Regions from separate parts of the Paraburkholderia denitrificans genome, predicted to be linked through region 2. Evidence: predicted binding sites of a transcription regulator. Region 2 holds the regulator's gene; the other holds the start of a gene.
What was found. Region 2 encodes FliA, which starts transcription of late flagellar genes. Its sites were predicted from a motif close to CTAAAGTTTNNNNNNNNNNNGCCGNTA; they were not measured.
Positions count from the first base shown of each region.

Region 1: a site for FliA is predicted at 6,038-6,064, ahead of ACFPTO_RS07000 (DUF4088 family protein). Genes of this name have one in related genera too.

Region 1 is NZ_JBHSMP010000009.1:236,495-244,002, reverse strand. It holds gene ACFPTO_RS07045 (LutC/YkgG family protein) at 1-459, opposite strand, end outside; gene pncB (nicotinate phosphoribosyltransferase) at 576-1,778, opposite strand; gene fdxA (ferredoxin FdxA) at 2,166-2,489, shown strand; tRNA gene ACFPTO_RS07030 (tRNA-Asn) at 2,802-2,877, shown strand; tRNA gene ACFPTO_RS07025 (tRNA-Asn) at 2,968-3,043, shown strand; gene ACFPTO_RS07020 (CreA family protein) at 3,190-3,681, shown strand; gene ACFPTO_RS07015 (AraC family transcriptional regulator) at 3,721-4,623, shown strand; gene ACFPTO_RS07010 (AzlC family ABC transporter permease) at 4,890-5,600, shown strand; gene ACFPTO_RS07005 (AzlD domain-containing protein) at 5,597-5,920, shown strand; gene ACFPTO_RS07000 (DUF4088 family protein) at 6,183-6,950, shown strand; gene ACFPTO_RS06995 (ATP-dependent helicase) at 7,008-7,508, opposite strand, start outside.
Region 2 is NZ_JBHSMP010000013.1:94,642-102,149, reverse strand. It holds gene flhF (flagellar biosynthesis protein FlhF) at 1-1,919, shown strand, start outside; gene ACFPTO_RS09925 (MinD/ParA family ATP-binding protein) at 1,912-2,880, shown strand; gene ACFPTO_RS09920 (RNA polymerase sigma factor FliA) at 2,929-3,660, shown strand; gene ACFPTO_RS09915 (flagella synthesis protein FlgN) at 3,795-4,244, opposite strand; gene flgM (flagellar biosynthesis anti-sigma factor FlgM) at 4,279-4,632, opposite strand; gene flgA (flagellar basal body P-ring formation chaperone FlgA) at 4,732-6,123, opposite strand; gene ACFPTO_RS09900 (flagellar basal body protein) at 6,327-6,950, shown strand; gene flgC (flagellar basal body rod protein FlgC) at 7,055-7,480, shown strand.

The DNA.
Region 1 (7,508 bases), on a different contig from region 2:
CTCGGGCAAGAGCGCGCCCGAGGCCCACGTTTGCGGGCTCGACAGCAACACGAGCGTGCCGGTCTCGGCGGTCGCGCAAAAGCAGCCCGTGAGACCGACGAGATCGCGGTCGCCCGGCTTGCGGAATTCGACGGAAAGTCCTGCGGCAGCCCAGTCGAACGCGTCGAGCGTCTGCCAGGCGACGGCCTGCATCGGCAAGTTGTGCTGAGCGAGATAGCGCTCGACGGCGGCGGGAACCGCGGCGAGGCCTTCGACCTCGTCGACGGTCGACGACATCTTCTGCGCCTCGCGTACGAAGTGCGCGACGAGATCGCCGTCGATCGGCGGACGCGGGCCTTCGGGATGGCGCTCGAGGTAGTCGGTTGCGGCCTCGCGCTCGGCGGCGTCCGGCGTCGCGCTGCGACCCTGGGCCGCGCGAATGCGCGCGAGTATGCTGTGGCGGGCAGCCGTGGTATCCATAGGGAGTCCTCGGTTTGTTGAAGTCGGGCGTGCGCCGATTATACCGGCGCGATGTGCGCGGAAGACGGCTGCTGCGCGCCCATGAACCGCGAGAGCATCACCTCGCGCCCCTTCAACTACGCGTTCGCGCAGTCTTCGTCGGGCAGCCTCTCGATACCGAACACCTGGCGCAGATACGCGAGATATGCGCGGTCGTTGCACATGTTCTTGCCCGGCGAATCCGAAAGCTTGGCGACCGGCTGACCGTTGCAGCGAACCATCTTGATGACGATCTGCAGCGGCTGGTAGCCGAGGTCGTTGGTGAGGTTCGTGCCGACGCCAAACGCAAGCTTGCAACGTCCGCGAAAGCGCTCGTAAAGGCGCAGCACCTTGGGGATGTCGAGCGCGTCCGAAAAAATCATCGTCTTCGTGCGCGGGTCGCAACGGTTGTCCGTGTAGTGCTGGAGCAGGCGCTCGCCCCAGTCGAACGGATCGCCGGAATCGTGGCGCGCGCCGTCGAAGAGCTTGCAGAAATACATGTCGAAATCGCGCAGGAACGCCTTCATGCCGTAGACGTCCGAAAGCGCGATGCCGAGGTCGCCGCGATACTCCTTCGCCCACATCTCGAAGCCGTAGATCTGCGAGTCGCGCAAACGCGGGCCGAGCGCCTGGCAGGCCTGCAGATATTCGTGCGCCATCGTGCCGAGCGGCGTGAGATTGTGCTTCATCGCGTAGTACACGTTGCTCGTGCCCGCGAACTGCTCGCCGAGATCCTGCGTGAGCGTGAGGATCACTTCCTCGTGCCAGCGCTTCGAGAAACGGCGGCGCGTGCCGTAGTCGGCGATCTTGCAGTCCGCGAATTCCGGCTTCGCGCCGAGCAGTTCGATCTTGTGGTGCAGGCGCTCGCGGCCTTCGCCGTACTGCGGAGCCTGCTGCGTGTTGCGAAAGTACACCTCGTTGACGATCGCGAGCACCGGGATCTCGAAGAGGATCGTGTGCAGCCACGGGCCCGTGATTACGATGTCGATCTCGCCGTTTTGCTTCGGCGAGGGCGTGACGGAAATATATTTCTCGCTCAGATGGAAAAGCGCGAGGAAATCGAGGAAATCGCTCTTGATGAAGCGCAGGCGGCGCAGGTACTCGAGTTCGACCTCGGTGAAGCGCAGACGGCAGAGCTTCTGGATTTCGCTCCTGATTTCGTCGACGTAGGGCACGAGGTCGATGTCCGGCGTGCGGCAGCGAAAGCGGTATTCCACGCTCGCCGCCGGGAAGTGATGCAGCACCACCTGCATCATCGTGAATTTGTAGAGATCGGTGTCGAGCAGCGAAGTAATGATCATGGTGAATCGGCCGGACTGCATTCTGAGGACGCGGGCCTGCGACAACCTGCGCAACACCCGGACCGTGGCGCAATGGCGCACGCGCGGGTCCCGGCAGGCGCCGCGCCAGCGGTGCGACAATGTTACCCGATTGCATGCGCGCCTTGCCGGGCCGACTGCACGCGCGCACGAACGCCGCGGCACGGCGGCACGGCGGCACGCCCGCGCGGACAGCAGGGACAATGGGCACACGTGCTCGCGGCTGCAATAAACTAATCACGAAACGATCTGATAACGGGCGCTTGCCTCTGGCTGGGAGAATTCGCGTTCAGTTACAATAGCGTTTTTGGCGCACGCGCCTGGCGCACGCACCATCCCCCCGATACAAAGCATGCAGGAGTTGCCTGAATGACCCACGTTGTGACCGAAAGCTGCATCAAGTGCCGCTATACCGATTGCGTCGATGTGTGCCCGGTGGACTGCTTTCGCGAAGGTCCCAACTTCCTCGCGATTGATCCGGACGAGTGCATCGACTGCGCCGTGTGCGTAGCGGAGTGCCCGGTGAACGCCATCTACGCCGAAGAAGACGTGCCTGGCGACCAGCAGAACTTCATCGACCTGAACGCCGAACTGGCAAAGGGCTGGCCGAGCATCACGAAGACCAAGTCGCCGCTGCCCGAAGCCGACGAATTCAAGGACGTGAAGGACAAGCTCGGGATGCTCCAGCGCTAAGCAGCGCTTCTGCCGTGCCTCGCGCCGCGTCGTAAAAGCGCGGCGCAAAGCGGCGGCTGTGCGCGGCCTCTGCCGAGATTGCTGGCGCGGTTGCTGCTACGGCTGCGGTGAGCACGCTCATCACACCCTCTTCATTGCGGTCTTTGCGGTCTTTGCGGTCTTTGCGGTCTTTGCGGTCTTTGCGGTCTTTGCGGTCTTTGCGGTCTTTGCGGCCGTTGCGTCGTCCGATAAGCGAATTGTCTTAAGGATGGCGCAAGAGGTGTTGACAGATCCCACCGCGCCCCATAGAATTTCGTTCTCTGCTTTTGTTGATCCCCGATAGCTCAGTTGGTAGAGCGCCGGACTGTTAATCCGTAGGTCCCTGGTTCGAGCCCAGGTCGGGGAGCCAAGAATTTGGCACAGGAATTTGCAAAAGATCGCAAAAGCCCGTTGACCATAACGGGCTTTTTTATGTAGTGAAGATTTGCTGTGTTGCTGTTCCCCGATAGCTCAGTTGGTAGAGCGCCGGACTGTTAATCCGTAGGTCCCTGGTTCGAGCCCAGGTCGGGGAGCCAAAAATCGAAGGCGTTGCGCGAAATTCGTGCAACGCCTTTTTTCTTTTTCGCGGCTTCTCACCTCGTGCGCATCCGACGCCACAGCAGCGTCACGAAAGCCCCGCCCCCTGCCCGATAATAGCGTCTGGTCCTCTTCGGGAATCCCCATGAAAGTGTTTCGTCTCGCCTCCCTGCTGTCGCGCGCCGCTGTCGCCGGTGCATGCCTCGGCGCACTCGCCGCCGCACACGCCGAAGAGATCGGCAGCGTGAATACGAATTTCCGGATCACCGGGTCGGATCGCGTGGTCGTCGAAGCCTACGACGATCCGCAGGTGAAGGGCGTCACCTGCTACGTCTCGCGGGCGCGCACGGGCGGCGTGAAGGGCACGCTTGGCATTGCCGAGGATCCCACCGAAGCGTCCATTGCGTGCCGCCAGGTCGGGCCGCTGTCGTTCACGGGCCCGCTCAAGCAGCAAGCCGATGTCTTCAGCGAGCGCATGTCGTTTCTCTTCAAGACGCTGCACGTCGTGCGCGTCGTGGATGCCAAACGCAACGCCCTCGTCTACCTGACCTACAGCGACCGCGTCGTGAGCGGCAGCGCGAAGAACAGCGTGAGCGCCGTGCCGGTGCCGCCTGAAACGGCAATCCCGCTGCGCTAGCCGCCGCGCTACACTTGGGGCTCGCTTCGGACTCCCGTCATGACCGCCCGCCGTTTCCGCGATTCTGCCCGCTACTGGCGCACGCCACTGTTGCCGGGCGCGGACCTGCTCACCGCCGAATATCACGAGCACACATTCGCGCCGCACTGGCACGACGCCTACGCGATCCCCGTGATCGAAGAAGGCGCCGAGTGCTATCGCTATCGGGGCACGCAGTACGTCGCGGAAGCGGGCACGGTGCCGGTCATCAGTCCGGGTGAGCTGCACACGGGCTCGCGCGCCGTCGACGAGGGCTGGCGCTATCGCGTGATGTACGTTCCCGTCGACTATCTGCAAGCTCTCGCCGCCGAAATCGCGGGCCGCGCACAGCCGCTGCCGTGGTTCGGCGCCGATGTGATCCGCGATCCCGATCTGGCCCGCCGCCTCTCGCGCGCCCACCAGCTGCTCGAAGCCGATACCGACCGGCGCCGCGCAGGCTCAGGCTCAGGCTCCGGCTCAGGCTCCAGCATCGGCGCCGATTCCGTACCGGCGGGTGATGCGCTCGCCGTGGAAAGCGCCCTCCTCGATGCGCTTTCGACGCTGCTCGTGCGCCACGGCAGCACGGCCGAAGCACCATTGCGTCCGCAGACGAACGATCCGCGTGTCGAGACGATGAAATCCCTGCTCGCCGCCGACCTCGCCACGCCGCTGCGCGTAGCCGATCTCGCCGAAGCGGTCGGCCTCTCGCCGTTCCATGCGACGCGGCTCTTCACCCAGGCGACCGGCCTGCCGCCGCACGCGTGGCGCACGCAACTGCGTTTGCAGCGCGCGCTCGCGCCGCTGCGCGCGGGCGCCTCGGTCGCCGACGTGGCCGCCGCCAGCGGCTTCACCGACCAGAGCCACTTCACACGTCACTTTCGCCGCGTGTTCGGCGTACCGCCAGGGCGCTGGCAGTCGTCGTAGAGCCTGGGAACCGGCAAAACCCGCCGCAGAACCCACGGCAGAACCCGCCGAACCCACATAACCCACATAACCCGCGCGCATCCGGCCCATCGGTTCCGGCCCCGCGCCGCGCGCTCCCACCCGTCCCCGCCCGCCGCCGGCGCAAGAACGTACAAGCCGCGCGCACGCGCGCCCGCTATGCTGTCGTCCTGCATCAGGAGGACAGTTTGACCACGCATCCCACCCGCTCCCAGGAATTCGTCTCCGGCGCGCGCGACACCATCCCCATGATGGTCGGCGCCGCGCCCTTCGGCGTGATCTTCGGCACGCTCGTCACCTCGGGCCCGCTCGCGCTCTGGCACGGCCAGTTGATGTCGCTCGCCGTCTTCGCCGGTTCCGCGCAGTTCATCGCGCTCGGCCTGATCGCCTCGCACGCGAGCTTCATCGTGATCTGGGCGACCACGCTCGTCGTCAACCTGCGCCACGTGCTCTATAGCGCGACGCTCGCGCCCTACGTCTCGCATCTGCCGCTGCGCTGGCGTCTCGTGCTGGGCGGCCTGCTCACCGACGAAGTCTTCGCCGTCGCCTGGGCGCACTTCCGCCGCCACCCGCCCGGCGACGACGTCTCGCCGTGGCACTTCTTCGGCTCAGGCGTCGCGATGTACGTCAACTGGCAGATCTGGACCGCCGTCGGCCTGCTGTTCGGCGCCGCGTTTCCCGGCCTGCAGTCGCTCGGCCTCGACTTCGCGATGGTCGCCACCTTCATCGCCATCGTCGTGCCGCAGCTCGTCGCCGTGCGCTACATCGCCGCTGCCGTGACCGCCGGTGCGCTCGCGTTCTTCTGGCAAGCCTGGCCGTACAAGCTCGGCCTGCTCGCCGCCGTGCTCGCGGGCGTCGCCGTCGGCGTCGTGCTCTCGCTGCCGCGCCGCTCGCGCGACAGCGCCGGTACGGCACGCCCGGCAGGCGCCGCGCGCAATACCGCAGGAGCCGGCCAATGAACTACGTTGTCCTCATCCTCGGCATGGCTGTCATCACCTGGGTCGTGCGCACCGCCGTCTTCGTGCTGGGCGAGCGGCTCGTGTTCCCGCCGCTCGTGCGCACCGCGCTCGGCTTCGTGCCCGTGACCGTGCTGACCGCGATCATCGTGCCGATGGCCGTTTCTCCGCATGGCCAGGGCGCCGAACTCACGTGGCGCAATCCGCAACTGGTCGGCGCGCTCGCGGCGATCGTGGTCAGCGCGCTCACGCGCCGGCCGCTCGTCACGATCGCCGTCGGCCTTGCGGTGTTCTTCCTCTGGCAAGGCGTCGTCCTGCGCTGATTGATCTGGCAAACCCGCAGGCAAACCCGCAGGCAAACCCGCGGGCAAAAACGCCAGCAAACCGCGAGCAAAAACGCAGGCGGGATCGCCGCGCCAGGCGCGGCCCGCGCGTCCCCGCTCAAGTTTCCTTTCGTTTCGCCGTTAATCCCGTCAAAGCCTGCTTTGGCGCCATTGACCACGTACTCGCGGCCGGTGGTTCCTGCTCGCGGTGCATCTTGCGCCGGCACGATGCAATACGGCACGGATTACACGGGACGACCACATGGGGCACATCACCCTCAATCTCAAGGACGAAACGCTTGCAACGCTGCGCAAGGACTTCGAAGCCTTCTTGCGCGTGTCGCTTAAGCTCGATCCGCAGTTCGCGACGCCGTCGTTCGAGGACTTCCTGCGCGCCAAGCTGCTCGACAACATGGTGCCGCTCACCGAGCACGCGGTGCAGCGCATGTTGGCGGGCGGGCAGTATGCCTGGGCCAAGCGCACGCTCGACAAGGAATTCCCCGAGGTGGTCTCGATCCTGATGCGGCAGGCGACCGCATTCGGCTTCGGCTTTGCGTCGCGCCCCGAGTGGACGCCCGAGGAGCTGACCAAGCAGTGCCGCGATTGGGCCGAGGCGATCGTCACCGAGGCGCAGGGCGAATCGATGCTGATCGATCCGCTCGCGGCGCAGATCAAGGCGTCCGTGCAGGACATGCGGGTGCTCGAAGAGACGATGCAGACGCCCGCGTGGCGCCTCTCCGAATCGATGCGCCAGCGCATCTACGAAGCGAAAATCGGCTGCGAAACGAGCACCGGCAGCACCGCGCGCGAGCGCCTGGGCGAACTGCGCGGGCTGCTGCGCCTCGCGATCAACCACGGCGCGTTCCAGAAGCAGGAAGCACAGCAGATCGTCGAGTATCTGCGCCTGTTAAAGCCGGAGATTTTCGTCGAGGAACCCGACGACCTCTTCTCGCGCCTCGCCGCCTGGTTGCGCAACGTGTTCATCCCGCCCCGGAACAACGAACCGCACGGCCACGGCCAATCCCACTAAGTTGCACTGAGTCGCACCAAGTTGCATCAAACCGGCCGGCGCCCACGCTGAAGCGGCCTACTCCCACATCTTCCGGAGCTTCGCGCCGATCTCGATCTTTGCTTTCGCGGCGGCCGCGAGGCCCGCCGCGCCCGGCGCCGTCACCACGGGCGCGGGCGGCCAGGCACACGACTCGAAGAGCGGCAGAGCGGACGCCGCAATGAAACGCGTCCGCGACGCCCAGACATGGCGGTCGCCCGACGCAGTCTGGTTGTGCACGTAGAAGCGCTGCGGCACGACGATGTGCAGATCTTCCTTCGCGCGCGTCATCGCCACATACAGCAGACGCCGCTCTTCCTCGAGTTCCTCGTCGCTGCCCGCGCCCAGATCGGACGGAATGCAGCCGTCCACGCCGTTGAGCACGAATACGTTGCGCCACTCCTGGCCTTTGGCCGAATGGATCGTCGAGAGAATCAGATAGTCCTCGTCGAGCAGCGGATCGGCCGATTCGGCGCTCGTCGCATCGGGCGGATCGAGCGTGAGTTCCGTGAGGAAGCGCTCGCGCGACGCGTAGGTACT
Region 2 (7,508 bases):
GCGAAGCGCTCGGCGCCGACGCAGTCGTGCTGTCGAATCGCACCCTCGATGACGGCACGGTTGAAATCGTCGCGCTAGCGGACCGCGATCTCGCGGCGCTCGCGCCCGCCGATGTTTCCGGAGCAGCTTCCGCAGCCGCTTCCGCCACCGCTTCTGCCACATCGGGCGCGGCGAAGTCCGCGCGCACGGCGGGCGGCGCCAACCCGTACGCGAGCGGCATGCCCGACGTGTTTTCGTCGGTGTTCGGCGCGAGCCCGGAAGTGGGCGCTCAGCAGGGCGCGGCGCTCGCCTTCTCCGACATGGCGCGAGCCACGGACGATTCGGGCGATGCCGACGACAACGGCGACGCCGATGTTTCCGTCGCGCTCGATTCGGTGCGGCCGGGCGCCGCACGCAACGCGTCCGCGCCGGGCAGCGTCGGTGCAAACAGCGGTGCAAACCGGAACGCGAAAAACCCCGCCCGCAAGCCGATGAACAGCGCCACGCAGCCGGCGACGCTGCCGCCGCTCACGCCGCGCCACGCGCCGAATCCGCTCGCGCCGCACGAAGCCGCCGCGATGCTCGAACAGGCCGCTACGCATTCGTACGGCGATTCGCTCACCGGCGAGCGCCAGCCGACGATGGCCGAATCGAACCCCTGGCTCATCGACCACGCGCGCCGTATCGCGAGTCAGCAGGAAGCCGCGCGCACCGCGGGCATCTCGCCGTCGGCGGCGATGGCTAAAGGCCTCGGCATGCCGGCCGATCCCGTGCACCCCGCCGATGTCGACGCCACGACGCCCGACTGGGCGCGCGAAGCCGCCGACGTGGCGGCGCGCCGCGCCGCGCAGCGTCTTGGCTACGGCCCTGAAGCGGCCGGTCCGTCCGCCGACGCGGGCAACGCCGCGCAGCAACCCGCGCATACCGTGAGCGAAGCGATTCGCTCGCGCATCGAGCAGGTGGTCAACGAGACCGTGATGAGCGAACTCGCGTCGATCCGCGGGATGATGGAAGAGCAGTTCGCGGGCCTCGTGTGGGGCGAGCGCCAGCGCCGCAGCCCGCTGCAGGGCGTGCTCACGAAGCAGATGTTCGCCGCCGGTTTCTCGGCGCAGCTCGTGAAGATGGTGATCGACCGGCTGCCCGCAGTCGAAACCGAAGCGGCCGGCCTGGACTGGATCCAGTCGGTGCTCGAATCGAATCTGCCGGTCCTCGAAAACGAAGAGGCGCTCATGGAGCGCGGCGGCGTGTTTGCCCTGATGGGCCCGACGGGCGTCGGCAAGACGACCACGACCGCCAAGGTCGCGGCGCGCTGCGTGATGCGTTTCGGCGCGAGCCGCGTGGCGCTCCTCACGACCGACAGCTACCGGATCGGCGGCCACGAGCAACTGCGCATTTTCGGCAAGATCCTCGGCGTTTCGGTGCACGCGGTGCGCGACGGCGCGGACCTGCATCTCGCGCTGAACGAACTGAAGAACAAGCACATCGTGCTGATCGACACGATCGGCATGAGCCAGCGCGATCGCGCCGTGGCCGACCAGATCGCCATGCTGTGCGGCGCGGGCCGTCCGGTGCAGCGCCTCTTGCTGCTTTCGGCGACGAACCACGGCGACACGCTCAACGAAGTCGTGCAGGCCTACGAGAGCGCGCCCGACCGGGCGCCGCTCACGGGCTGCATCCTCACGAAGCTCGACGAGGCGACCAACCTGGGCGGCGCGCTCGACACGGTGCTGCGCTACAAGCTGCCGGTGCATTACGTTTCGACGGGCCAGAAAGTGCCCGAGAACCTTTACGTGGCCACGCGCCGCTTCCTGATCCGCAGTGCGTTCTGCGTGCCGCGCGAGCATTCGCCGTTCGTTCCGCACGAGGACGACATCCCGGCGCTGCTCTCGGCGCTGTCGATGCGCACGGGGTCGCAGGCACCCGAGGTCCGGTTTGGATAAGTTCGTCGTCGACCAGGCGGAAGGGCTGCGGCGGCTGCTCGCGCGCGAGGGTTCGCGCGTCGTGGCCGTGACGGGCGGCCCTGGCGCGGCGGGTCGCACGACCACCGTGGTCAATCTCGCCGCCTCGCTCACCGCGCTCGGCAAAGACGTGCTCGTGATCGACGAGTGCCTCGGCCCGCAGTCGGTGTGCGCGACGCTCGGCACCGTGCGCGGCGCGGGCAACGTCGCCGCGTTCATGCGCGGCGAGGCGGCGCTCGCCGAGACGGCCGGACGCCATGCGCTCGGCTTCGGCGTGCTGGTGGCCTCGCGCGAGAACCGCGCGCATTACACCGCGGCGCAGTTGCACGAACTGGTGGCCGGGCCCGCCGACTTCGTGCTGATCGACGCGGAGCTGGACGCCGATGGCGCCTTGTCGCCGCTCGCCATGCATGCGCATGACGTGCTGGTCGTGATGCGCCTCGCCGCCCAGTCGATCACCGATACCTACGCGTGCCTGAAGCGTCTGCATTTCGCGCATGCGATCAGGCAGTTCCGCGTGCTGGCGACGCACGTATCGAGCGCCGCCGACGCCGAGGCCGCACTCGAAAACCTCGCGGGCGTCGCGAGCCGCTACCTGAACGTCTCGCTGCAAGTCGCGGGCCACATCGCCGCCGAGCCGCACATGCATCGCGCGGTGCAGCTGGAGCGCTGCATCGTCGACGCCTTTCCGTCGACGGCCGCCGCGCGGGACTACCGCCGCCTCGCCGCCGAGCTGCAGAGCTGGCCGATGCGCCCCGCGCTGTCGTCGCACGCGCAGTCGCCGCGCACGTCGGGTGAGCCGGGCGAGTCGCGCCTCGCGCGTGCGGTGGACGACGACGCATTCGATTCCGCCGTTGCAGGTGTTTCATCCGAGAGCGCGCCGGCCCAGAAGGGCTGGCGAGCCGACCCGCCCGCGCAGCGGCCCTCGACGCAGCACGCGTGACGCGCGCGCCCGGGGCCTTGCAAGGGATACGAGAAGCAGGAGAGCACGATGTACAACGCTCAAGGAAAAATCGCGCAGGCCGACGTGCTGGCGAAGTACGCGCCGCTCGTGCGGCGCCTCGGACTGCAGCTCGTGGCCAAGATGCCCGCCAGTGTCGACCTCGACGATCTGATCCAGGCCGGCATGATCGGCCTGCTCGACGCGGCCAACCGCTATAAGGAAGACCAGGGCGCGCAGTTCGAGACCTATGCGAGCCAGCGCATTCGCGGCGCGATGCTCGATGAGCTGCGCAGCAACGACTGGCTGCCGCGCAGCCTGCGCCGCACGTCGCGCGAAGTCGAGTCGGCCGTGCACCAGGTCGAGCAGCGCCTCGGGCGCGCCGCGAGCGAGACGGAGATCGCCGGTCATCTGAACATGCCGCTCGACGAATATCAGTCGATGCTGCAGGACTTGCACGGCAGCCAGCTCATCTACTACGAGGATTTCGACCGCTCCGCCGAAGACGAGCCGTTTCTCGACCGTTACTGCGTCGATCACACCGATCCGCTTTCGGCGCTCCTCGACGACAGCCTGCGCGGCGCGCTGATCGAGGCGATCGAACACCTGCCCGAGCGCGAGAAGCTGCTGATGTCGCTCTATTACGAGCGCGGCATGAACCTGCGCGAGATCGGCGCGGTGATGGAGGTGAGCGAGTCGCGCGTGTGCCAGCTGCACAGCCAGGCCGTCGCACGGCTGCGCACGCGGCTGCGCGAAATGGCGTGGGCGGGGACGGAGAACTAGGCGCGCGCCTGCCCCAATCAACCGCACCCTGCTTGATCCGGCTTCATTCCCCGGCACGATTCTGGCGGTCCGAAAAATAAAAAGCCGAAGCGCAAAACGCTTCGGCTTTTGTGCTGCCCGCGCGGTGCGCCGGCTCAGTACCCGAACGACGGCATCCGGCCATCCGGGCCGTACAGCATCTGCGTGCTCTTGCCGCCGGTGTCGCCGCGCAGGATCGCGATCGAGCGGCGGTTATGTTCCATGCGCGTCTGGATCATCATGCCGACCGTGATGTTCGCGCGGCGCGCGCGCTCGGTCGAACTCTTCAGCAGCGCCCACTGGCCCGCGAGACGCGGGTCGTTTTCGCACGCCATCTCGATGCCCTTGCGGCCGCCCGGCAGCCCGAGCCCGGCGAGTTCGGCGTCGCGCACCTTTTCGAGGCCCGCGAGACGCTGCGTGAGCACCGTTTTCTGCTCGACGATCTGCGGCAGGGTGTCCATGCCGTCCTGGCTGGTGAGCGCTTTTTGCTCGACCGCGAGCAGCGAGGCGAACGCCTCGACCGCGGCGTGTTCGTCGATCAGCGTGGCTAGCAGGGCGTCTTTCATGGTTGAGCGAAAAAAGTCAGTTGCGGCGGCGTGTTCAGTTCGCCGGCCGCGCCGAGAGCAGATTGCGCGCGGTTTCCAGCACGCCGTCCGCGATCTTGCCCGTGTCGATCTGCAGGGTGCCGTTGCGGATCGCGTCCTTGATCGACTCGACGTGCGCCATGTCGATGTCGGCCGCGCCGCTCGCCGCGAGCGAACGCAGTGTCGACGACATCGCCGAAAGGCTCACGTTCGCGTCGCTGCCAGCGCCGCTTTGCGCGGGCGCGCCCGTGCTTGCGCCGCTGGTGCTGCCTGCGCCTGCGGTGCTCGCGGATTCGCCTTGCTGCTGCGTGCGCGCGAGGCCGTTTTGCAGCGAACGTGCGCTGTTGCGGGTGGTGGAGTCGACTTTCACGATGGGCTTCCTGATCGATTTGATCCTGATATCGGCAGGCGACGGCCGAAACTTTAGCCCAAAACCTCAACCGTTACATGCTGTTACGTGCGCAAACGATCATATCTGGACCTGCACCGTGCCCGCGTCTTTCGCGACGCCCGTGATGATCTGGCCGCCGGCCGTGCGCACGCGTACCTGCTGGCCAGGCGCCGCGTTGTTGAGCGCGCTGCCTTCGGAGGAAATCGTGAAGTTGGCGCCCTCGGCGACCACTCTCACGGTTTGCCCGATGGTCACCGACTGCGCGCTGCGCAGCATGTCGGTGCGCAGCGGCAGGCCCGCCGAGATGCGCAGGAGCGCGAGCGCGCCCGTGGCCTGCGACGGATCGGTGATGACGGTGCGCGGCAGCGACGCGAGATCGCCCTCGCGCGGCACGAGATCGGCGACGGTCAGCACCTGGCTGGGCTCGATCTGGCGCGCAGCCGTGTAATAGGTGATGGCGACGGCCACGCGGGCGCTGACGAACAGCGTCCACGGCTTCTCGCCGATGCAGCGCACGCCCACGGTCGTGCGGCCCCACGTGCGGGCGCCAGGCGGCATGAACGGTTCGAGCTGCGTGCAGGCGGCGAGGCCGCGCGGGAAGACCGGCGCGACGGTGACCGTGATGCGGCCCGGCAGGCCGACCGATTGTTGCTGAAGGAATTTGAGCGCGGCGGCGCGGATCACCTCGCCGTCCTCCTGGCCGGGCGGAACCGGCGCGGACCGGGCGTTGTTCACGGCGGTCGCGGTGGCGTTGGCGGTGGTGTTTGCGTTGGCGTTGGCGTTGGCGCCCTTTTGCGCGAGCGCGGCGGCTGCGTAGCGCTGTATGGCGTTTGCACGCGCGTTGGCGGCGTTGATCTCCGCCGCGCCATTGGCCGGGTTATGGGTGGCGCCTGGGGTGGCGCTTGCGGCAGCGTTTGCTGTGGTGTCCGCCGCGCCCTCGCTGGCGGATGCGTCGACCACGACCGGCGCCACGCGGCTCGACGCCGTGCCGACGCTCACGCGCGGCAGTGGTGGCAGCGGCGGTACGGCGCGGCGTGCGGCGACGGCAGGCGTCGCCGGTGTGCCGGGCGCGGGGATCGTGACGATGTTGGGCGCAACGCCTGGCGCTTGCTCCGCCTGGCGCTCGCCCGGACCGGGAATCGCGATCATGCCGGGCGGCGTGGCGTTCTCGCGGGCGGCAGCCGGGGCATAGACGCTCGCCGCAGCGGCGGGTGCCGCGAACGCCGCGCCGCCGCGACCCGGCGCATCGAGCATCGCGCCCATTTGCGCGGCATCGGCGCCGCCGCGGTCGCCCGGGCCCGCGATGTAGATCTGGCCGCCCGGCGTCTGCGCGAGCGCGGCGCCACCGCCGCCGCCAGCAAGCGCGCAGCACAGCGCAAGGAGACGCACCGCAAAGCGCAGGCCACGCAGGCTGCGCACGCGACGCGGCGCGCCGTGACCGGGCGCGCGGGCAGGGGCAGTCTGCGGCATCGTCGTTCTCCATCCCAGGCATTGACACGCATCGCATTCTAGGCGGCCCGCCCGGCATGTTCGCGTCGAATAGAGGGGCGCTTCCCCGGCTATTCGTCCGATTGGTTCTTGCCACGCGCCCCTAAGATTCCACTCCATGCGAAAAGGTCTGCGCATTGCGCGCACGCCTGCCGCCTCTCATTTCGTGTAACGGAGAACGCACGATGCTGGACAAACTCGACGCCGAATTCGCGTTCGGCCGCGAAGCGCTCGACGTGCGCGCCACCCGCCAGGCGCTGCTGTCCGCGAACATCGCGAACGCCGATACGCCAGGCTACCTCGCGCGCGACGTGGACTTTTCGGCGTCGCTCTCGGGCGCGCTGAGGCGCGCGGGCGCGACGGGCGCGGCCGGTTCAGCGGGGATGGCAGGTACGGCCGGCATGGCGAGTGCCACGGGCTCGATGGGCAGCGTGGGTCTCGCGGGCACGTCGAACGGCTCGGGCATTTCGGGTGGTACGGGCACGGCGGGCATGGGCGGCAGCAACGGCGTGCCGCTCGCGATGTCGCAGCCCGCGGGCGTGACGAGCGGGATGACGATGGCGTCCACGGAGTCCGGCCACATGGCGGGCAACGCGAAGCTGATCCCGACGGGCGGGCCGACCGAGCAGTACTCAAGCCCGGTGATGTACCGCAACCCGACGCAGCCCGCGCTCGACGGCAACACGGTCGATCTCGACACCGAGCGCGTGCAGTTCGCCGACAACGCGCTGCACTTCGAATCGGGCATGACCGTGCTCTCGCAACAGATCAAGACGATGCTCTCGGCGATCACGTCGGGTACGAGCTAACGGGTTCGACCCGAGGCCCGGGGGGCGTCGGGCAGCAGCGGGACAGCAAACAACGGCAGCAAGGCAGCAGACAGGAATACGTATTCCGTGAGGTCAATGAAACCATGCCATCCCTGATGAACATCTTCAGCGTTGCGGGCTCCGCCATGACGGCCGAGTCGCAGCGCCTGAACGTGACGGCGTCCAATCTCGCCAACGCCGACTCCACCACCGGTCCGGACGGCAAGCCGTACAAGGCCAAGCAGGTGGTGTTCGCGGTCGATCCGCTCGGCGGCTCGCGCACGGCGTCGGGCCAGCAGGTGGGCGGCGTGAAGGTGACGGGCGTGGTCGACGACCCGACGCCGATGAAAGAGACCTACGACCCGAGCAACCCGGCGGCGAACGCCGACGGCTACGTGACCATGCCGAACGTCGATCCGGTGCAGGAAATGGTGAACATGATCTCGGCGTCGCGCTCGTACCAGGCCAACGTGGAGACGCTGAACACCGCCAAGGCATTGATGCTCAAGACCCTGACGATCGGCACCTGAGCGGCGTTTTTTTCGCCCGATCAGGCAA